Regions from separate parts of the Methylobacterium durans genome, predicted to be linked through region 3. Evidence: predicted binding sites of a transcription regulator. Region 3 holds the regulator's gene; each other region holds the start of a gene.
What was found. Region 3 encodes LexA, which represses DNA repair genes until DNA is damaged. Its sites were predicted from a motif close to TGTTCNNNNTGTGTTCNG; they were not measured.
Positions count from the first base shown of each region.

Region 1: the regulator LexA is predicted to act here: its motif matches at 1,712-1,729, upstream of uvrA (excinuclease ABC subunit UvrA).
Region 2: the regulator LexA is predicted to act here: its motif matches at 5,046-5,063, upstream of dnaE (DNA polymerase III subunit alpha).

Region 1 is NZ_CP029550.1:6,230,877-6,238,371, forward strand. Features, by position in the region: gene DK389_RS29225 (methyl-accepting chemotaxis protein) at 1-1,446, opposite strand, end outside; gene uvrA (excinuclease ABC subunit UvrA) at 1,908-4,976, shown strand; gene DK389_RS29235 (transporter family protein) at 5,571-6,509, shown strand; gene DK389_RS29240 (fasciclin domain-containing protein) at 6,731-7,303, shown strand; gene DK389_RS29245 (anti-sigma factor) at 7,420-7,495, opposite strand, start outside.
Region 2 is NZ_CP029550.1:3,101,250-3,108,744, forward strand. Features, by position in the region: gene DK389_RS14315 (sugar MFS transporter) at 1-858, shown strand, start outside; gene proS (proline--tRNA ligase) at 1,401-2,726, shown strand; gene DK389_RS14325 (lipoprotein-releasing ABC transporter permease subunit) at 2,734-4,041, shown strand; partial or broken gene DK389_RS14330 (ABC transporter ATP-binding protein) at 4,063-4,775, shown strand; gene dnaE (DNA polymerase III subunit alpha) at 5,239-7,495, shown strand, end outside.
Region 3 is NZ_CP029550.1:3,660,014-3,667,508, forward strand. Features, by position in the region: gene gltX (glutamate--tRNA ligase) at 1-562, opposite strand, end outside; gene DK389_RS16735 (ComEC/Rec2 family competence protein) at 720-2,972, shown strand; gene lexA (transcriptional repressor LexA) at 2,966-3,691, opposite strand; gene DK389_RS16745 (molybdopterin molybdotransferase MoeA) at 3,805-5,034, opposite strand; gene moaC (cyclic pyranopterin monophosphate synthase MoaC) at 5,031-5,522, opposite strand; gene trpC (indole-3-glycerol phosphate synthase TrpC) at 5,536-6,366, opposite strand; gene trpD (anthranilate phosphoribosyltransferase) at 6,376-7,389, opposite strand; gene DK389_RS16765 (anthranilate synthase component II) at 7,451-7,495, opposite strand, start outside.

The DNA of each region.
Region 1 (7,495 bases), 2.6 Mb from region 3:
GATCTCGCGCACGGAGGCTGAGAGTTCCTCCGTCGCCGCCGCGACCGTGTCGGCCGAGAGGGCGGCCTCCTGCGAGGCGTTGGCCACCTGGGCGCTCAAGGAAGCCGTGTCGCCGGCCGCCCGCGCCATGCCGTCCGCGGCGGCCTGGAGCTGGGCGGCGGCCGAGGAGACCGCCGCGACGATGCCGCCGACCCGCGCCTCGAAGCCGTCGGCGAGGCCGAGCGCCGTCGCGCGCTGCGCGGCCGCATTCTCCGCCGTCATTCGCTCCTGCTCCGCGCGGATGCGCTGCCGCTCGCGCACGCTGTCGCGGAACTCGGCGGCCGCCGCGGCGATGGCCCGGACCTCGCGCGGGCCGCCCTCGGGGATCGCGACGTCCTCCTCGCCCCGGCCGATCGCCGTGAGCGCCCGTGACATCCGCACCAGCGGGCGCGCGATGGCGGTACCGAGAGCGAAGGCCAGCGCGCCGGAGAGCAGGAAGGTGACGAGCCCCGCCCCGGCCCAGAGGGCGAGGCTGCGATCGGCCTGCGCCCGCACGGCGCCGGCCGCCGCCATCAGGTCTCCGGTGAGGCCGTCCTCGACGCGCTTCAGCGCGTCGATGCGCTGGGAGGCCAGCCTGAACCAGAGGGGGCTGTCGCGGAAGCCGAGCCCTTCGCCCGGCATCGTGTCGAGGACGAGCCTGCGCAGGCGCGATACCTCGCGGGCGGAATCCGTCCCCTCGCCCGCCTCGAAGGTCGCGATCTGGGCGGGCTCGGCGCGCAGGCGGAACAGGGCCTCGTAGGTCCCCTGATTCGCCGCGAGCGTCGTCAGCCGCTTCAGCCCGGCGAGATCGAGGTTGCCGCCCGCGAAGATCGCGGAGGCTGCCGCCCGCTCCTGGCCGGCGAATTCCTTCAGCGAGAGGAAGGCCGCGTAGGTGGCGACGCGGTTCGCGATGCCGGCGTGGCCTGCGGCTTTCGACATCTCTCCCACCATGCCGAGCCCCTGTCCGATGAGCCCGGTGAAGTAGGCCATCGCCTGGGGCGGGGTCGGCTCGAGGGTGTCGATCGCCTTCCGCTCCCCGTCGAGGCGCCCGAGATCCTCCCGGAACTGCGCCGCCTGCCGTGCGAGGGGCCCGCCGAAGGCCGCGCTCGCGGGTTCCGAGATCGCGCCCGCGAGGTCCGCCCGCGCCGCGTCCGTGCGTGTCCGCTGGGCGGCAAGCTCCGTCCTGAACTGGGTGCCCTTCGAGCCGAGGAAGAGGCTGGACGCCCCGCGCTCACGCTGGGCCTCGTGCACGAAGGCGCTGATCCGGGAGGCGAGGCCGACGAGACCCTGGAGCTCTTCCATGCCGGATCGCTGCTCCAGGCGGTCGGTGACCGCGAGGCCCGCCACGATCGCGAAGGCGAGGCAGGGCGCGAGCGCCACCGCCAGGATGCGACCCCGCAGGGACGCGACGAAACCACCCGTTCTCATGCCGGACACCGATCCAGGATTGCAGTCCATCCTGGATCGGTGAAGGGCCGTAAATTCACGGTTTCCACTTCGCAACTCTGCTTAACATTTGATCAAAAGAGGCAAATTTGAGCATTCGCGCTCCGCAGGAAGGCGCTGAAGACTGTTGGCGGAGCGCCAGCTGGTCCGGGCACGCGTTCTCGTCGGGTGGGTTGGGTTCATCTCGCCGGCTTCCTACATCCGGACAGCGCCCGAGCATCGGCCGGTCCGATCGCGGGTTTGCGCCTGTACCGTGTTTGTTCTATGCAGGATTCGGGGAAGTGCCCTGCGCTTGTCCGACAAAATCCTGTGCCTCCATCGAAACGCGAGGCCGCTGACGCGTTGGCCTGCCGACGCGAGCCCGCGTCGCGAGGGCCGGTTCGCCGGCCGGGACGCGCTCGGCCCATCGCCGACCGACAGACTGCGAAGAGACCTGCCTGCCCATGGCAAAAGCCAGCGCCAAAGCCGCCCCGAAGATCGCCGCGAAGCAGGAAGCGGCCCCGGGCACACGATCCGGCGCAAAGCCCCGCGCCGTGGCGCCGTCCGCCGCGAAGGAGGTCGCCGCGGAGCAGGCCCGCGAGGGGGCCGCGGATGCCAAGCTCGGCGCCCTGTTCGACGCGGCCCGCGACACCCGGGTGATCTCGGTGCGCGGCGCCCGAGAGCACAACCTGAAGAACGTCGATCTGACGATCCCGCGCGACAAGCTCGTGGTGTTCACGGGCTTGTCCGGCTCCGGCAAGTCCTCGCTCGCCTTCGACACGATCTACGCGGAAGGGCAGCGCCGCTACGTCGAATCGCTTTCGGCCTACGCCCGCCAGTTCCTGGAGATGATGTCGAAGCCCGACGTCGACCAGATCGACGGGCTCTCGCCGGCGATCTCGATCGAGCAGAAGACGACGTCGAAGAATCCGCGCTCGACGGTCGGCACGGTGACCGAGATCTACGACTACATGCGCCTCCTGTGGGCGCGGGTCGGCATCCCCTATTCGCCGGCGACGGGCCTCCCGATCGAGAGCCAGACGGTGAGCCAGATGGTGGACCGGGTGCTGGCTATGCCCGAGAAGACCCGCCTCTACCTGCTCGCGCCCGTCGTCCGCGGCCGCAAGGGCGAGTACCGCAAGGAGATCGCCGAGTTCCAGAAGAAGGGGTTCCAGCGCCTGCGCATCGACGGCGAGATGGTCCCGATCGACGACGTGCCGAAGCTCGACAAGAAGCTCAAGCACGACATCGACGTGGTGGTCGACCGGATCGTGGTGCGCGACGACATCGGCTCGCGGCTCGCCGAATCCTTCGAGACGGCGCTGGAACTCGCCGACGGCGTCGCGCTGATCGAGTTCGCCGACGCGCCCGAGGGCGAGACGCCCGAGCCGATCACCTTCTCGTCGCGCTTCGCCTGCCCGGTATCGGGCTTCACGATCGCCGAGATCGAGCCGCGCCTGTTCTCGTTCAACAACCCGTTCGGCGCCTGCCCGACCTGCGGCGGTATCGGCCACGAGATGCGGATCGACCCCGAACTCGTCATCTCGGATGCGGGGCTGAGCCTCAAGCGCGGCGCCATCGCGCCCTGGGCGAAATCGACCTCGCCCTATTACGGGCAAACGCTCGACGCCCTCGCCAGGCATTACGGGTTCAAGACGACCGTGCCCTGGGGCGACTTGCCGGAGGAGGCGCGGCTTGTGATCCTGTACGGCTCCGGCCGGCAGTCGATCCGGTTCGACTACAATGACGGGATGCGTGCCTACGCGGTGAACAAGCCCTTCGAGGGCGTGATCCCGAACCTGGAGCGCCGCTACAAGGAGACGGAGAGCGACGCCTCCCGCGAGGAGATCGGCCGCTTCATGGGCGAGACCCCGTGCGAATCCTGCGGTGGCAAGCGGCTGAAGCCCGAGGCACTCGCCGTCAAGGTGGGAATGCAGGATGTCGGCGAGGTCACCGCGCTCTCGGTGCGTGAGGCGCATCGCTGGTTCTCGGAGCTTCCCGACAAGCTCAACCGCAAGCAGAACGAGATCGCGGTGCGGATCCTCAAGGAGATCCGCGACCGGCTCACCTTCCTGATCGATGTCGGCCTCGAATACCTGACGCTGGCCCGCGGCTCCGGCTCGCTCTCCGGCGGCGAGAGCCAGCGCATCCGGCTGGCCTCGCAGATCGGCTCGGGGTTGACGGGCGTCCTCTACGTCCTGGACGAGCCCTCGATCGGTCTGCACCAGCGCGACAACGAGCGGCTGCTCGGCACGCTGAAGCGCCTGCGCGACCTCGGCAACTCGGTGATCGTCGTGGAGCACGACGAGGACGCGATCCTGCAGGCCGATTACGTGGTCGATGTCGGGCCCGGAGCGGGCATCCACGGCGGGGAAATCATCGCGCAGGGCACGCCCGAAGAGGTGCTGCGCAATCCGGCCTCCCTCACCGCCAAGTACCTGACCGGCGCGATGACGGTGCGGACGCCCTCCGCTCGCCGCAAGGCGCGCAAGGGCAAGCTGAAGCTCGTCGGCGCGCGGGGCAACAACCTCAAGAACGTGTCCGTCGAAGTGCCGCTCGGCACCTTCACCTGCATCACCGGCGTCTCGGGCGGCGGCAAGTCGACCCTCGTGATCGACACGCTCTACAAGGCGGTGGCCAAGAAGCTGAACGGGGCCCTGGAGCACCCGGCCCCCTACGAGCGGCTGGAAGGGCTGGAGCACCTCGACAAGGTCATCGACATCGACCAGTCGCCGATCGGGCGCACGCCGCGCTCGAACCCGGCCACCTATATCGGCGCCTTCACGCCGATTCGCGACTGGTTCGCGGGCCTTCCCGAGGCCAAGGCCCGCGGCTACCAGGCGGGGCGCTTCTCGTTCAACGTGAAGGGTGGGCGCTGCGAGGCCTGCTCGGGCGACGGCGTCATCAAGATCGAGATGCACTTCCTGCCCGACGTCTACGTCACCTGCGACGTCTGCAAGGGCCGCCGCTACGATCGCGAGACGCTGGAGGTGAAATACCGCGGCAATTCGATCGCCGACGTCCTCGACATGACCGTCGAGGAGGCGGCCGACCTGTTCAGGGCGGTGCCTTCGATCCGCGAGAAGATGGAGACGCTGGCCCGCGTCGGCCTGCACTACGTCCATGTCGGCCAGCAGGCGACGACCCTCTCGGGCGGCGAGGCGCAACGCGTGAAGCTCTCGAAGGAACTCGCCAAGCGCGCGACGGGCCGCACCCTCTACATCCTCGACGAGCCGACCACCGGCCTGCACTTCCACGACGTCGCCAAGCTGATGGAGGTGCTCCACGAACTCGTGGACCAGGGCAACACCGTCGTGGTGATCGAGCACAACCTCGAGGTCATCAAGACCGCCGACTGGGTGATCGACATGGGCCCCGAGGGCGGCGACGGCGGCGGCGTCGTCGTGGCCGAAGGAACTCCCGAGCAGATCGCGGAATCGACCGCGAGCCACACCGGCCGCTTCCTGCGCGACGTCCTGGCCCGCCGCCCCGCGACCGAGCCGGCCCCGGGCCGCCGCGCCGCGGCCGAGTGACCCGGATTCCGGGCCACGCGCCCGGAGCCGATCGAGGGCGCCCATCCGGTCGTGCGAGCTAGGCGGGAAGGGCCGCGATTCGTCCGGTGGTCCCGCCCGCCCCGTCGATTCGACAAGGGGCGCGGACACGGAATTGACCCCGCTCCTATCCCCAGCCTGTCCCCAACCTGGGGCTCCAGCGGCTCGTCCGGAGCCGCACCTTTCCCAATCGCCTCGTCGTGCTTGCGCATTCATCCCGAATGAGCGGATTCCGGCAAGAGCTTGAGCATTCTGCGTTATTTTGCTGGGCGGCGGCACCGGGGCCGGTGCGGAGCGGTCAGTAACGCGCACGATGCTCTCCGGATCCACGGCTGTTGCAACGCGGCAAAAATGCGGCTTTTCCGCAACGGTCAGGTTCGTTCTGCCCGGAGGCGAGGCATTCCACTGTCATTCCGAGCGCGGCTGTAGAATAGTTCTCAGCGTTGAGACTTGAGGTGGGGCCGTAAGGGGGCGCTTGGCACCGTTGGGGCGGGGGCGGACGCAAGTCGGCGGACCGGCAATGTTGTGCCAAGGCTACGGGGCGGACGCCTGAAATCCTTGGGAAGGAAAGATAAAATGATGAAGAACTGGCTCGCCGCGGGAGCGGTCGCGCTCTCGGTCGGCATGACCGGGACCGCCGCCTTCGCCCAGACCACGACGGTTCCGGGTGAGCAGGTCGGCCTCGCGGTCGGCGCTCCGCTTCCGGAGGGCGTCTACGCTCTGAACACGTTCCTGTACCGCTCGCCCGACACCTCGCCGGTCGATGTCGGGATCAACGTTCCGATCCTGCTGTGGTCGACCCCCTGGAAGATCCTCGACGCCCGCGTCGAGCTCGCCGTCGCCCCGCCGACCGTCTTCTCGTTCGGCCGCGGCCGTAACGGTGGCGCGCTCGACACCAGCATCAACGTCGGCACCTTCATTGGCGGTATCTTCGCCTGGGATCTCGGCAACAACGTCGGCGTCAGCTACCTCGCCGGTGTGTACTTGAACGAGCTGAACGCCGGCCGCGGTTGCGGCATCGGCTGCCTCCCGATCCTGTCGTCGAACACCTACCGCCAGGGCTTCGCCATCAGCTACACCGGCGACGGCTGGAACCTGACCGCGAACCTGACCTACAACTTCTACGACACGCCGTCCTTCTTCTCCGGCGGTTCGCCGCTCCTGCGCGGCCCGTACGCTCCGTCGGACGCCCTCAACCTCGACCTGACGGCGACCAAGAAGTTCGGCAAGTGGGAGATCGGTGCGATCGGCTACGGCACCACCGACCTGTCCAACAACTCGCGCTTCGCGCCCGCCACCCGTTCGGGCTACTTCGCGCTCGGCGGCCTCATCGGCTACGACTTCGGGCCCTTCACGGTCCAGGGTTACGCCGCCCGTTACGTTGCGACCCGCGCCCTCGACGCCCGTGGCCGCGAGAACTACGCCACCGAAGGCTGGTTCCGCGTGATCGCGCCGCTCTACACCGTGGCTGCCGCTCCGGCTCCGGCCCCGGCTCCGCTGGTGCGCAAGTACTGAGACACAGCCCGAACCCGGCCCGAGGCGACTCGGGCCGGATCGGCCGAGATCGGGAAGCCGTCCGCTCCTTCGGGGTCGGGCGGCTTCTCGCTTGTGCAGACCCCATTCCTCACGGCAGGCACCGAGTCCCGCCCCTTTCTCGATTGCGCGAAACCTTTCTCCGCCACCTTCCGTATGGCCCGGCGTCGCCCCCGCGAGGGGCTGAAAGAGAGGCTACGCCCATGTTCCGTTCGTTCGCCGCCACGCCGCGCGCGGCCCGTCTCGCCGCCCTGATTCTGGCTGCCGGCCTCGCCCTGCCGGGTGCCGCGCTCGCCAAGAACCCGATGGTGGGTGGCGCGCCGATGTATGCCTCGAAGACGATCGTCGAGAACGCGGTCAACTCGAAGGATCACACCACCCTCGTCGCCGCCGTGAAGGCGGCCGGCCTCGTCGAGACCCTGTCGGGACCGGGCCCCTTCACCGTCTTCGCGCCGACGAACGCCGCCTTCGCCAAGCTGCCGCCGGGCACCGTCGACACCCTGGTTCAGCCGCAGAACAAGGGCACCCTGACGGCAATCCTGACCTATCACGTCGTTCCCGGCACCCTCACGGCCAAGGACCTGATGGCGCTGGCCAAGGAGAGCGGCGGCTCGGCTCAGCTCAAGACCGTTCAGGGCAGCCCGTTGACGGTGAGCACGAAGGGCAAGAAGGTCTTCCTAACCGATGCCAAGGGCAACCGGTCGACCGTCACCATCGCCAACGTGATGCAGTCGAACGGCGTCATCCACGTCATCGACGGCGTGCTGCAGCCTTAGGACAGGCCGCGCTGGTCCCGCTCCGGCGGGACCGGCCTCGGCTCGTGAGCCGGATCTGGCCGTTCGATCAGGCGAGCCCGTCCCGTTCGGGACCTCGGATCGCTCGCGCGATGCTCCTACTCGCGGATCAGCTTGCCCGTGTAGATCACCGGGCCTGTCGGCAGGCCAGTCGGCGAGCCGCCCGGAGGCTCG
Region 2 (7,495 bases), 560 kb from region 3:
CAGACCTTCAACTCGCTCGGCACCACGGTCGGTCCGGCGATCGGCGCCTGGGCGATCCTCTCGCACGGGCCGGCGACGCCGCCCGACCCGGCGGCGCTCGCGCCCGAGGCACTCGCCGCAGCGCGGCAGGCGGAGGCCGCCGTGCTGCAGACGCCGTTCCTCGTCATCGCGGGCGGCCTGATCGGCCTCGCGATCCTGTTCTGGTCCGTGCGCTCCTGGGTCCGGGAGGACGTGCAGGCCGGGTCGGTGCGCGGGCTCGGCCTCGACCTCCTGCGGAGGCCGCGCCTCGCCCTCGGGGCGGCGGCCATCTTCCTCTACGTCGGCGCCGAGGTCGCGATCGGCACGCTGATGGTGAGCTACCTCGAGCAGCCGCGGGTGCTCGGGGCGGACCCCGCGACCGCCGGTCACCTCCTCAGCTTCTACTGGGGTGGGGCGCTCGTCGGGCGCATCGTCGGCAGCTTCGCCCTGCGCTACGTCCGGGCCGGCGCCGCGCTCGCGGCCTGCGCCGTCGCAGCGGGGTTGCTAGCCACCGTGTCGGGCCTGTCCGAGGGGCCGCTCGCCGCCTGGACGCTGCTCGCCGTGGGGCTCGCCAACGCCATCATGTTCCCGACGATCTTCGCTCTGGCGATCGACGGGCTCGGCGAGCGCACGGCGCAGGGCGCGGGCATCGTCTGCGTCGCCATCGTCGGAGGCGCCATCATCCCCGTCGTGACAGGGTATCTCGCCGACCACGTCGGCCTCAGCTTCGCGCTCGGCGCGCCGGTTCTCTGCTATCTCTGCATCGCGGCCTACGCCCTCGCCAACCTGCGTGAGCCCGCGCAGGAGGGCGCCACGTCGCCGAGCGGGGCGATCGCCTGACGCGGTGGCCCCGGCTCCAAGGTCGGGACGGCCCCGCGCCCGCTGAAATTGCGGCGGCCGCTCGGATTCAAGCAAAAGGGAGGTGCCGGTCAGGTCGGCAGGCTAGGTCGAGGGGGCCCGAAAAACAAAAAAGCAAGGCGATACGCCTTGCTTGAAGAGCTGTTGCTCGTCTCAGCCTTGAATTATCCTACGCATTGCCTGCGTGGCGGCTGAATGTTCCTCCCAAGACTCGGACCGTGCGCTGCCTCTGGACGGCTGCGCGACCATCGCGGCGTCGCTTATAGGAATAAGATTTCGTGCTGTCACGGGGGCTGGAGCAGAAATCTGCGTTTTTTTGCCGGCGATGCGGCAAACCGTCCCGAAGCAACCATCCGGACCGCGAACAAAGGCCGAGTCCGGATCGCGACTGGCCGCCCCGGCGCGGCCGGCGGCCCTCGCAGGCGTCTGCGGCGCTTGTGTTTTCCCGATGCAATGTGTTGTGTGCCCCGGCGCGCCGGGGACACCCCCGGCCAGCGAGCTTTCGGACACGACTTGGGCTTCCCATGCGCCTTTCCCGCTATTTCCTGCCCACCCTGCGCGAGACGCCGAAGGAAGCCGAGATCGTCTCGCACCGGCTGATGCTTCGCGCGGGCCTCGTCCGCCAGGAATCGGCCGGCATCTATGCGTGGCTGCCGCTGGGCCTGCGCGTGCTGAACAAGGTCTGCGCGGTGATCCGGGAGGAGCAGGACCGCTCCGGCGCGGTCGAGCTCCTGATGCCGACCGTTCAGTCGGCCGAGCTCTGGCGGGAATCCGGCCGCTACGAGGCCTACGGCAAGGAGATGCTCCGCATCACCGACCGGCACGAGCGCGAGATGCTCTACGGCCCCACCGCCGAGGAGGTGATCACCGAGATCTTCCGGGCGAGCGTGCGCTCCTACAAGGACCTGCCGAAGAACCTCTACCAGATTTCCTGGAAGTTCCGCGACGAAGTGCGTCCGCGCTTCGGCACCATGCGCTCGCGCGAGTTCCTGATGAAGGACGCCTACTCGTTCGACCTCGACCAGGCCGGGGCGCGGCACGCCTACAACCGCATGTTCGTGGCGTATCTGCGCACCTTCGCCGGGCTCGGGCTCAAGGCGATCCCGATGCGGGCCGATACCGGGCCGATCGGCGGCGACCTCAGCCACGAGTTCATCATTCTGGCGAGCACCGGCGAGAGCGAGGTCTTCTGCGACCGCGCCTATCTCGATTTCGAGATCCCGCCGGCCACGACCGATTTTGAGGATGTTCCCGGGCTGCAGGGCATCGTCGATGCCTGGACTTCCCACTACGCGGCGACCGACGAGATGCACGAGCCCGACGCCTTCGCCGAGGTCCCGGAGGCGAGCCGCCTCTCGGCCCGCGGCATCGAGGTCGGGCACATCTTCTACTTCGGCACCAAGTATTCCGAGCCGATGGGCGCCAAGGTGACCGGGCCGGACGGTATCGAGCGCCCGGTGCACATGGGCTCCTACGGCATCGGGCCGAGCCGCCTCGTCGCCGCGATCATCGAGGCGAGCCACGACGAGGCCGGCATCGTCTGGCCGGACGCGGTGGCGCCCTTCGACGTGGCGCTGATCAACCTGAAGGTGGGTGATGCCGCCACCGATGGCGCCTGCGCCGAGATCCAGGCCCAGCTCGAGGCCGCCGGGATGAGCGTGCTCTACGACGATCGCGACGAGCGGCCGGGCGCCAAATTCGCCACCGCCGACCTGATCGGCCTGCCCTGGCAGGTCATCGTCGGGCCGAAGGGACTCGCGGAGGGCAGGGTGGAGCTGAAGCGCCGCGCCACGGGCGAGCGCGAGACGCTGGCGCCGGTCGATCTCCTTGCCCGCCTCAAGCGGATCTGAGGCGGCGATGTCGGGGCTCGCGGGGAGATTGGGTGATCGGGTGCGGGGTGTCGGCGCCACCCTGCGCGCCGGCTCGACGGCGCCCTTCGCGCCCTTCGAGTGGATCATCGCCGGCCGGTATCTGCGCGCCCGCCGCCGGGGCGGCGGCGTCTCGGTCGTGGCGTTCTTCTCGGTGCTCGGCATTGCGCTCGGCGTCGCGACGCTGATCATCGTGCTCTCGGTGATGAACGGCTTCCGGGCGGAACTCCTCTCGAAGATCGTCGGCATCAACGGCCACGTCTTCGTCACGCCGATCGACAAGCTGTTCACCGACTACACCGACCTCTCGGACCGCCTCTCGAAGGTCGCGGGCGTGCGCGCGGCCATTCCCCTCGTCGAGGGGCAGGCCTTCGCCTCCTCACCCTACGGAGGCAGCGGCGTGCTGGTGCGCGGCGTGCGCGAGCAGGACCTCGACGGCATCGCCGCAATCTCCAAGAACCTGCGCGGCGGCACGCTCAACGGCTTCGACGACGGGGCAGGCGTCGCGATCGGCCGGCGTCTCGCGGAATCCCTCGGGCTCCAGGCCGGCGACCAGATCACCCTCTCGACCCCGAAGGGGGCGACCACGCCCTTCGGCACGGCACCGCGCACCAAGGCCTACACCGTCAAGGCGGTGTTCGAGATCGGCATGACGGAGTTCGACGCGACCTTCGTGTTCATGCCGCTCGCCGAGTCGCAAGCCTTCTTCAACCGCGAGGGCGACGTCAGCCTCATCGAGATCTACCTCGACAACGCCGACGCAGTCGCCGAGATGCGCGAGCCCCTGGAGATGGCGGCCGAGCGTCCGGTGCTCCTGACCGATTGGCGCCAGCGCAACCGCACCTTCTTCGGCGCCCTGGAGGTGGAGCGGAACGTGATGTTCCTGATCCTCAGCCTGATCGTGGTGGTGGCGACGCTCAACATCATCTCCGGCCTGATCCTGCTGGTGCGCGACAAGTCGAGCGACATCGCGATCCTGCGCACCATGGGGGCCACGCCCGGCACCGTGATGCGGGTGTTCCTGATCAACGGCGCGCTGATCGGCCTCGTGGGCACGCTCTCGGGCCTCGGGCTCGGCATCCTGATCACGCTCAACATCAAGCCGATCCAGCGCTTCCTTTTCCCCTCCGCCTGGGACCCGACCGTGCGCTTCCTCGCCGAGATCCCGGCCGAGATGAACGCCACCGAGATCACGGTGGTCGTCATCACCGCATTCCTGCTGTCGCTCGCCGCGACGCTCTATCCCTCCTGGCGCGCCGCCCGGCTCGATCCGGTCCTGGCGTTGCGGTACGGCTGAGGCGCGAGAGGGGTCACGGTCATGAGTACGACGCCCGAGCCCGCCGGCGCGCAGCCGGTGCCGGCCCTGTTCTTCGCCCGCGTGGAGCGGCGCTACCCGCAGGCCGAGGGCGCCCTCGAGATCCTGCGGGGCGCCGACCTCGCGATCTGGCCGGGCGAGCTCGTCGCCCTGGTGGCCCCTTCGGGTGCCGGCAAGTCGACGCTCCTGCACGTCGCCGGCCTCCTCGAGAAGCCGGACGGCGGCGAGGTCTATATCGGCGGCCAGCCCACCGCCGCGATGGGGATGGCGAGCGCACGCGGCTGCGCCGTGAGGAGATGGGCTTCGTCTACCAGTTCCACCACCTGCTGCCCGAGTTCTCGGCGCAGGAGAACGTGGTGATGCCCCAGCTCATCCGCGGCCTGTCGCGGGCCGAAGCGAAGGCGCGGGCGGCCGAGCTCCTGAGCTTCCTCGGCCTCAAGGACCGCCTGCAGCACCGCCCGGCCGAGTTGTCCGGCGGCGAGCAGCAACGCGTCGCCATCGCCCGCGCGGTCGCCAACGGCCCGCGCCTGCTGCTGGCCGACGAGCCGACCGGCAACCTCGACCCGCACACGGCCGACCACGTCTTCTCGATCCTGACGGCGCTGGTGCGGGCCTCCGGTCTCGCCGCGCTGATCGCGACCCACAACCTCGACCTCGCCGCCCGCATGGACCGGCGGGTCACGATCCGAGACGGGCTGATCGAACAGCTGGCCTGAAGAGATTAAACCGGCGCGCCGCCCGAGCCAGGCGGTCTCGGACGTTTAACCTTCTGCTAACCACCCCGCGCGTCTGCCCGCTATCCCCGCTTTACTTAGAACAAAACAGGAACAAAACTCAGGCCATCAGAAGGAGGCGCAGATGCACGCGACGAGCACGAAGCGGAACGTCCTGACGGGGCTGATCGAGTTCACGGCCTTCGGGCTCCTGTCGAGCGCGGTGGCGCTCTGGGCCGTAGCCTTGGCGCCGCTGCATTAACGGCCCCTCTCCGTTCGCGAAAAGTTCCCGCCCCACGGGTGCCGCCCACAGGAAAGCGCGCGTGAGGTGCGGTTTCGGGCGGATCGGCGGGGCCGGTGATGCCCGGAGGGCACATGGCGGTGGACATCTGCGAAGAGCCCCGCCTTTGCGGATGACACCTTAAGCCCGAGCCGGAATCCTGGCCGACCACGAACAAGGTCGGTCATGGCGCGCCAGCTCAGGGAGGTCGGATTCGTCCACCTCCACGTTCACTCGTCCTATTCCCTGCTCGAGGGCGCCTTCAAGGTCGGCGACCTCGTGAAGGCGGCCATCGCCGACCGGCAGCCCGCCCTGGCGCTGACCGACACCAACAACCTGTTCGGCGCGTTGGAGTTTTCCGAGAAGGCGGCGGGTTCCGGCATCCAGCCGATCGCCGGCATGCAGCTCTCGGTCGCCTTCGAGGCGCCGGACCCGCTGGCCCGCCTGAGCGTGCCCGCTTGCAACATCGTCATCCTGGCCCAGGACGAGGCGGGCTACGGCAACCTGCTGCGGCTGGCGAGCCGCGCCTATTTCGACGGGCCGCTCGGCGAGGCGCCGCGGGTCTCGGCGAGCGATCTCAAACACGACGTCGACGGGTTGATCGCGATCACCGGCGGCGCGACCGGTCCGCTCGACCTGGCGTTGCGCGCCGGCCGCCCTGAACTTGCGTCCGCGCGTCTCGGGCAGCTCCTGGCGGCCTTCGGCGAGGATCGGCTCTACGTCGAGTTGCAGCGCCACGGGCTCGACGACGAGCGCCGGGTCGAGCGCGAATTGTTGCGCCTCGCCGAACGCCACGGGCTCCCCATCGCCGCAACGAACGAGCCCTTCTTCGGCAAGACCGGCGATTACGAGGCGCACGACGCGCTGCTCGCCATCGCGGAAGGCCGCCTCGTCTCGGACGAGCGCCGCCGGCGCCTGACGCCGCGCCACGCCTTCAAGACCCGCGCCGAGATGGCGGAGCTGTTCCGCGACCTGCCGGATGCGCTCTCGGCCACCGTCGAGATCGCCATGCGCTGCGCCTATAGGGTGCGCACCCGCAAGCCGATCCTGCCGAATTTCGGCAGCGTCGCCGCCGCCGACAGGGAGGCCGCGCTCGCCGGGACGGCGGAGGCCCGCGCCGAGGCCGCGAACGCGGTCGCCGAGGTCATCGCCCTCGACGAGCCGGCGGAGCTGCGGCGCCAGGCCGAGGCCGGGCTGGAGCTGCGCCTGAAGCAGCACGGCACCGCGCCGGGCATGTCGGAGGACGTCTACCGGGAGCGCCTCGCCTTCGAGCTCGACGTCATCGTCAAGATGAAGTTCCCGGGCTACTTCCTGATCGTCTCGGACTTCATCAAGTGGGCCAAGGACCACGACATCCCGGTCGGGCCGGGCCGCGGCTCGGGCGCCGGCTCCCTCGTCGCGTGGTCGCTCCTCATCACCGACCTCGACCCGCTCCGGTTCGGCCTGCTGTTCGAGCGCTTCCTCAACCCCGAGCGCGTCTCGATGCCGGATTTCGACATCGACTTCTGCGTGGAGGGCCGCGAGCGCGTCATCCAGTACGTGCAGGAGCGCTACGGGCATGCGCAGGTCGCCCAGATCATCACCTTCGGCACGCTGCTCGCCCGCGGCGTGCTGCGGGACGTCGGCCGCGTGCTGGAGATGCCCTACGGGCAGGTCGACAAGCTGACGAAGCTCGTGCCGCAGAACCCGGCGAACCCGGTGACGCTCGCCCAGGCGATCGAGGGCGAGCCGAAGCTCCAGAGCGCGATCGAGGAGGAGCCGATCGTCGCCCGGCTCATGGAGATCTCGAAGAAGCTGGAGGGCCTGCACCGCCACGCCTCGACCCACGCCGCCGGTGTCGTCATCGGCGACCGGCCGCTGGAGCAGCTCGTGCCCCTCTACCGCGACCCGAAGACGGGCATGCGGGTGACCCAGTTCAACATGAAGTGGGTCGAGCAGGCGGGGCTCGTGAAGTTCGACTTTCTCGGCCTCAAGACGCTCACCATGCTGCGCTGCTGCACGGACCTCCTGAAGCTGCGCGGCATCGAGGTCGACCTCGCGAGCCTGCCGCTCGACGACCCGAAGACCTACGAGCCGATGAAGCGCGGCGAGACGGTCGGCGTGTTCCAGGTGGAATCGGCCGGCATGCGCAAGGCGCTCTGCGAGATGCAGGCCGACCGCTTCGAGGACATCATCGCCCTCGTCGCCCTCTACCGGCCGGGCCCGATGGCCAACATCCCGGTCTATTGCGAGCGCAAGCTCGGTCGCGACGCCGGCAACGAGGCGAGCTGGTACCCGCACCCGAAGCTGGAGCCGATCCTGAAGGAGACCTTCGGCATCATCGTCTACCAGGAGCAGGTGATGGAGGTGGCCAAGGTGCTGGCCGGCTATTCGCTCGGCGACGCCGACCTCCTGCGCCGCGCCATGGGCAAGAAGATCAAGGCGGAGATGGACGCCCAGCGCG
Region 3 (7,495 bases):
CGGCGAGCATGTAGGTCGGGTTGCCGTCCGAGCGCAGCAGGACGAGATCGTCGAGATCCCGGTTCTGCCAGACGACGCGGCCCTGCACCGCGTCCTCCACTACGGTCTCGCCCTCGGTCGGCGCGCGCAGGCGGATCACCGGCTTCACGCCCTCCGGGGCCTCCGAGGGATCGCGGTCGCGCCAGCGCCCGTCGTAGCGCAGCGGACGCCCCTCGGCCCGGGCGTTCTCGCGCATCTGCGTGAGTTCCTCGGGCGTGGCGTAGCAGCGATAGGCGCGGCCGGACGCGAGCAGGCTCTCGGCGACCTCCCGATGCCGCGCGGCGCGGGCGTACTGGTAGATGACGTCGCCGTCCCAATCGAGGCCAAGCCAGCGCATCCCGTCGAGGATCGCGTCGATCGCCCCTTGCGTCGATCGCTCGCGGTCCGTGTCCTCGATGCGCAGCAGCATCCGGCCGCCGTGCCGGCGCGCGTAGAGCCAGTTGAACAGGGCGGTGCGGGCGCCGCCGATATGCAGGTAGCCCGTGGGCGAGGGTGCGAAACGCGTGACGACGGCAGAGGACATCGGGCCGGCTGATGTTCGAGTGGACGGGCGGGCGACGTTCGGGCGGGAAGGATCGACCGGCCCGGCCGCGGGCCTGTAGCATGCGCGGACGGACGCGTTAAGAAATCGTCGCACGGGGCGGACTTTCCAATCCCGCGCGCGGACGGTGCGGCAAGCGATGGCGCAGGGGGCGGCAGGGAAGGGGACCCTCGCGATCCGCGCGGCCGGCCGCCTGCCCCCTCTCGGCCTCTGGGTGTCGGCAACGCGCGGCTGGCTCGCGGCGGAACTGGCGCAGGAGGCCGGGCAGCGGCGCTTGTTCCCCTGGCTCGCGGTCGCCTTCGGCGGGGGCATCCTCGCCTATTTCTCTCTCACGGGCGGTGAGCCGGCGCTCTGGGCTGCCCCGATCGCCGCGGCTCTGTGCCTCGCGCTGACGCCCCTCCTCGGAGCGCGGCCCGCCGGACTCGCCCTGGTGCTCGCCCTCGCCGCCGCGCTCCTGGGCTTCGGGGCGGCGGCGTGGCGCGTGGCGCGGGTCTCGGGCCCGATCCTGGCGCGGACGAGCATTGCGCCGCTGACCGGGCTGATCGAGGCCCTCGACGAGCGGGAGGAGGGGGCGCGGCTGATCGTCCGTCTGGCGAGCTTCGGGAGCCTGCCGCCCGAGGCGCGGCCCCTGCGCGTGCGCGTGACCTACCGGACGCAGCAGGCGCTCAAGCCCGGCGATTTCATCGCGGCCAAGGCCCGCCTGCTGCCGCCCCCGGAACCGGCCCGCCCGGGCGGCTACGATTTCGGGCGCGACGCCTTCTTCCGCGGCATCGGCGCCGTGGGTTCCCTTCTCGGGGCGATCGAGGTGCGGCCGGCGCCCGAGCCGGTGCCGCCGGCCCTGCGCCTCTCGGCCGCCATCGACGGGGCGCGCAACGCGCTGACGCGGCGCATCACCGACGCGAATGGCGGGCAGGCGGGCGCCGTCGCGGCGGCGCTGGTGACGGGCAAGCGCGGGCTCATCGCGCCCGAGACGAACGACGTGCTGCGGGCCGCCGGGATCTACCATGTCGTCTCGATCTCCGGCCTCCACATGGTGCTGGCCGCCGGGGTCGTGTTCTGGCTGGTGCGCTCCGCGCTGGCGCTCGTCCCGCATCTCGCCCTGCTGTGGCCGATCAAGAAGATCGCCGCCGGTTTCGCGATGACGGGCGTCACCGCCTATTGCGCGTTCTCCGGCTGGGACGTCGCCGCCGAGCGGGCTCTCATCATGACCCTGATCATGCTCGGCGCCATCCTGGTCGATCGGCCGGCGTTGAACATGCGCAACCTCGCGCTGGCGGCCTTCGTGGCGCTCGCGCGCGAGCCGGAGGCCCTGCTCGGCCCGAGCTTCCAGATGTCGTTCGGGGCAGTGGCGGGGCTGACCGCCTGCGCGCGCTTCATCGATGGCCGGTTGTTGCGGCGTGCAGGCGACGGCCTTGCGGGGCGTGCGATCGGCCTCGCATCGACGGCCGTCTTCGGTACTCTGCTCACCACGCTGGTGGCGCAGATCGCGACGGCGCCCTTCGCCACCTTCCATTTCCAGACGATCCAGCCCTTCGGCCTCGTCGGCAACGCGCTGACCTTGCCCCTCGTCTCGCTGGCCGTGATGCCAGCCGCCGTGCTCGGCATCCTCGCCTACCCGTTTGCCCTCGATCAGCCGGTCTGGTGGCTGATGGGGCAGGCGGTCCGCGGGATGCTCGCGATCTCCGGCTGGATCGGTGGCTTCGGGCAGGCCACGATCGTGGTGCCGGCCTTCGGGGTCGGCGGCCTGGCTCTGCTGACCCTCGGCCTCCTCGTCGCGGTCCTGCCCGTCTCGCGCCTGCGCCGGATCGCGATCGTCCCGGTCGCGCTCGGGCTCCTCACGGCGGCAGCGCCCGAGCGCCACGACATCTTCATCGACCGGGAGGGCCGGGGAGCGGCGGTTCGGGGGGGCAGCGGCCGCCTCATTGCCCTCGGCCGGCCCTCGTCCTTCGTCCTCGAACAGTGGCTGAAGGCGGACGGCGACGCGCGCAGAGCCTCCGAGGCCGGGGAAGGGGCAACCTGCGACCGGCTCGGCTGCACCTTGAGGGCGTTCGACGGGCGGCAGGTCGCGCTCGCGCGTGACAAGCGGGCGCTGCCCGAGGATTGCGCGCGGGCGGACATCCTCATCACCCCGCACAGCGCCCCGGCGGGCTGCGCGGCCGGCCTCGTCATCGATCGCGCCGCGCTCGCGCGCTCGGGCGCCGTGGCGATCCGCCTGGACGCATCGGGCCCAGTGGTCTCCGGCGCCCGTGAGACCGCACGCTCGCTGCCGTGGCGGCCCCTCGCGTCACGTCCGGCTCAGCCGAGCCCCGCCGTCCTGCGGCAACGTCCCGATGAGGCCGCCTCCGAGGAAGCGGACGCGGCGCCGGAGTCCGGAGCCGAATCCCTTCAGTAGCGACGCACGAGGCTGACGAGGCGGCCCTGGATGCGGACCCGGTCGGGCCCGAGCACGCGGGTCTCGTAGGCCGGGTTCGCGGCTTCGAGTGCGATGGAGGAGCCGCGGCGGCGCAGGCGCTTCAGCGTCGCCTCCTCGTCGTCGATCAGCGCCACGATGATGTCGCCGGTATTGGCCGTGTCCTGCTTGCGGATCACGACGAGGTCGCCGTCGAGGATGCCGGCCTCGACCATCGAATCGCCGCGCACTTCGAGCGCGTAATGCTCGCCGCCCGCCAGGAAGTCCGGCGAGAGCGTGATGGACGCGCTCTGGTTCTGGATCGCCGAGATCGGCGTGCCGGCCGCGATCCGCCCCATCACGGGGATGGTCAGGGCGCGCCCGTTCTCGTCGGTCGCCTGCGTCATCGGCATCTTGGCGGCCGGTGCCCGCGCGCGCCCGCCCTCGACGACGCTCGGCGTGAAGCGGCGCACCTCGCTGCCCGTGCCGGTGGCGGCCTGACCCAGGCTCTCCGGCATGCGGATCACCTCGATCGCCCGGGCCCGGTTCGGCAGACGGCGGAGGAACCCGCGCTCCTCGAGTGCGGTGATGAGCCGATGGATGCCGGATTTCGATTTGAGGTCGAGGGCATCCTTCATCTCGTCGAAGGACGGGGGGACGCCGCTCTCGCGCATCCGCTGCTGGATGAAACGGAGCAGATCCAGCTGTTTACGCGTCAGCATGGGGCAGACTCATCTCTCGGAGGCGACGCGGCGTGCGGTCGCGGAAACAAAGCGCGAACAGGTTAAACGTTCCGCAAGTGTTCCGCAAGCGCAGCTTGGCGATACTGATGAGATCAGAGAATGCCCCGGTCGAGCCGGATGATGCGGCAGGATTCGCCGGCCTCGGCCGCGGGCGCGTGCGGCGGGCGGACGAGGAGCGCCTCGGCCTGACCGAGAACCGAGAGCATCGACGAATCCTGTCGCGTCTCGGGATGTGCGACGGGGAGCCGGTCGGGCGCGGTGTCGAGGCGCGCCCGCATGTAGTCGGCCCGGCCGTCGTTTCGCGGAAGCGCGCGCCCGAGGATCGCCGGCTCGCTGCGGTCGGCGCCGGCCCGCGGATCGCCGAGGAGCGCGCGGATCGCCGGCACCACGAAGAGCATCCCGCAGACGATGGCCGAGACCGGGTTGCCGGGCAGCCCGATCACCAGCATCTCGCCGAGCCGGCCGTGCATCAGCGGCTTGCCGGGTCGCAGCGCGACGCGCCAGAAGCCGAGCTCCAGCCCCTCGCGGGCGAGCGCCGATTGGACAAGATCGTGATCGCCGACGGAGGCGCCGCCGAGCGTCACGAAGAGGTCGGCGCGGGCCTCCCGCGCGCGGCGGATCGCGTCCTCCAGCGCCGGCAGGCTATCGCCCGCGATGCCGAGGTCGATCGGCTCGGCGCCCGCGGCGCGGGCGAGCGCGGCGAGCGCGAGCGCGTTCGAGGCGACGATCTGGTCCCAGGCCGCCGGCGCCCCCGGCGCCACCAGCTCGTCGCCGGTGGCGAGGATGGCGACGCGGGGTCGACGGCGCACCGAAACCTCCCCGTGACCCGCCGCCGCCGCCAGCGCGAGGCGGCGCGCGTCGAGGCTGTCGCCGGCCTGGAGCAGCGCTTCGCCCGCGCGGAAATCGAGCCCGGCGGGGCGCACGAAGCGGCCGGCCGCCACGCGCTCCCGCGCGATCACGCTGTCGCCCTCGGCCTCCGCATCCTCCTGGATCAGGATCGCGTCCGCGCCCTCCGGCACGGGCGCGCCCGTGAAGATGCGCACGGCCTCCCCCGGACCGATCCGGCCGGCATGACCGTGGCCCGCCGCGCTCGTGCCGACGAGACGCAGCCGGGCCGGGACGCTGTCGAGGTCGGCGGCGCGCACGGCGTAGCCGTCCATCGCGGAGGCCGGGAAGGGCGGCTGGGTGCGCTGCGCCGCCACCGGCTCCGCGAGGGTTCGCCCGGCGGCGGCCGCGATCCCGGCGCGCTCGGCCTCGACGGGCCGGGCCACGCTCGCGAGGATGCGTTCCAGCGCCTCCGCGACGGGCAGGAGCCCGCTCACGCGCCGGCCTCCGCGTCCGCGCGGTAGCTGCCCGATCGGCCGCCGTCCTTGGCCAGCAGCCGGATGCCCTCGATACGCATGCCGCGGTCGACCGCCTTCACCATGTCGTAGACCGTCAGGCAGGCGACCGAGACCGCGGTCAGCGCCTCCATCTCGACGCCGGTCGGGCCCTGCACGCGCACCTCCGCGGTGAGGCGAAGGCCGGGGAGCGCGTCGTCGGCCTCGCAGGTCACGTGGACCTTCGAGAGCAGGAGCGGGTGGCAGAGCGGGATCAACTCGTGCGTGCGCTTGGCCGCCATGATGCCGGCAAGCCGCGCGGTGCCGATGACATCGCCCTTCTTGGCATCGCCCTCGCGGATGAGCCTGAGCGTCTCGGGCAGCATCACCACGGCCCCTTCGGCGAGCGCCGTGCGGGTGGTCGCGGCCTTGTCGGTGACGTCGACCATGTTGGCCGCGCCGGTGGCGTCGAGATGGGTGAGGCCGGTCATGGGCTGGTCCGGATCACGCCGTCTCGCCGAACAGGAGGTCGCGGGTCGCCCGGGTCAGGTCCGCCTGCCGCATCAGGCTCTCGCCTACGAGCACCGTGTGGAGGCCGTTCTCCGCGAGGCGGACGACGTCCGCGTGGCCGGCGATGCCGCTCTCGGCCACGGGGATGCGATCCTTCGGGATTCCGGGCGCGAGGCGGATCGCGGTGTCGAACGAGACCTCGAAAGTCTTCAGGTTGCGGTTGTTGATGCCGATGAGGCGCGTGCCGAGGGGGATCGCCCGCTCCAGCTCCTCGGCATCGTGCACCTCCACCAGCACGTCCATGCCGAGGTCGTGCGCCGTCTCGACGATCGTCGAAGCCTCCTCGTCGTCGAGGCAGGCCATGATCGCGAGCACGCAATCGGCGCCCCAGGCCCGCGCCTCGAGCACCTGATAGGGCTCGAACATGAAGTCCTTGCGCAGCACCGGCAGGGTACAGGCGGCCCGCGCCTCCACGAGATAGTCGGGGCGGCCCTGGAACGAGGGCTCGTCGGTGAGCACCGAGAGGCAGGTCGCGCCGCCGGCTTCGTAGGCGGCCGCGAGCGTCGCCGGGTCGAAATCGGCCCGGATCAGCCCCTTCGAGGGCGAGGCCTTCTTCACCTCCGCGATGAGGGCGGAACGTCCGGCCGCGATGTGGGCGCCGATCGCGTCCGCGAAGCCCCGCGGCGGGGTCTGAGCGGCGGCGCGCGCCTCCAGTTCCGATTCGGAGACGCGCAGCTTCGCCTCGGCGATCTCCCGCCGCTTGTAGGCCTCGATCCGGGCCAGGACGGTCTGTCCCGTCGCGCCCGTGGTTGCGGTCTCGGACATCGGCATCCCTCAGGCGTTCGAAACCTCGACGAGGCGGGCGAGCGTGGCCCGTGCCGCCCCGCTGGCGATGGCCGCGTCGGCGCGCGCGACGCCCTCGGCGAGCGTCGAGGCGGCCCCCGCGACCACGAGGCCGGCCCCAGCATTGAGAACGGCGATGTCCCGGTAGGCGTTGCGGGCGCCGTCGAGGACGGTGCCGAGCGCGCGGGCATTGTGGTCGGGATCGCCCCCGCGCAGATCCTCCAGGGTCGCGAGCGGCAGCCCGACCTCGCGGGGATCGATGCGGAAGCGCGTGATGTGCCCGTCCTCCAGGGCCACTACCGCGGTCGGACCCGTCACGGTGATCTCGTCGAGCCCGTCCGAGCCGTGCACGGTCCAGACCCGGCGGCTGCCGAGGGCCGAGAGCACCTGGGTCAGCGGCTCCGCCCAGTCCGGCGTCGAGACCCCGAGAAGCTGGCGGGTGACGCCCGCCGGGTTCGAGAGGGGGCCGAGCAGGTTGAAGATGGTGCGGACCGGCAATTGCGAGCGCACGGGCGCGACGTGGCGCATGGCGCCGTGGTGCGTCTGCGCGAACATGAAGCAGAGGCCGGCCTGATCGAGGCAGCGGCCGAGGCCCTCCGGATCGAGGCCGAGCTTCACGCCGAGGGAGGCCAGCACGTCCGCGGCGCCCGAGCGCGAGGTGGCGGCCCGGTTGCCGTGCTTGGCGACCGGCACGCCGCAGGCGGCCGTGACGATCGCCGCCAGCGTCGAGACGTTGTAGCTGCCCGAATGGTCGCCGCCGGTGCCGACGATGTCGACGGCGCCCGCGACGGAGGACACCGGGACCATCCGGGCCCGCATCGCCTCGACGGCGCCCGTGATCTCCTCGACCGTCTCGCCGCGGACTTTCAGGGCGACGAGGAAGGCCGCCGCCTGCACCGGCGTCACCTCGCCGGAGAGGAGATCGTCGAAGGCGGCGCGCGCCTCGTCGCGGCTCAAGGACTGCCCGGAAGCGGCCTTGGCCAGGGGATGCTTGAAGGATTCCATGCGCCGGACGCGGTCTGTCGATGCCGGCGCGCCGCGCGTCGGCGCGTCCCGGTCTGCAGCGTCAATGCACGTCGTTCGCGTGCTTGTCACGCTCCGCGTTCCAGGC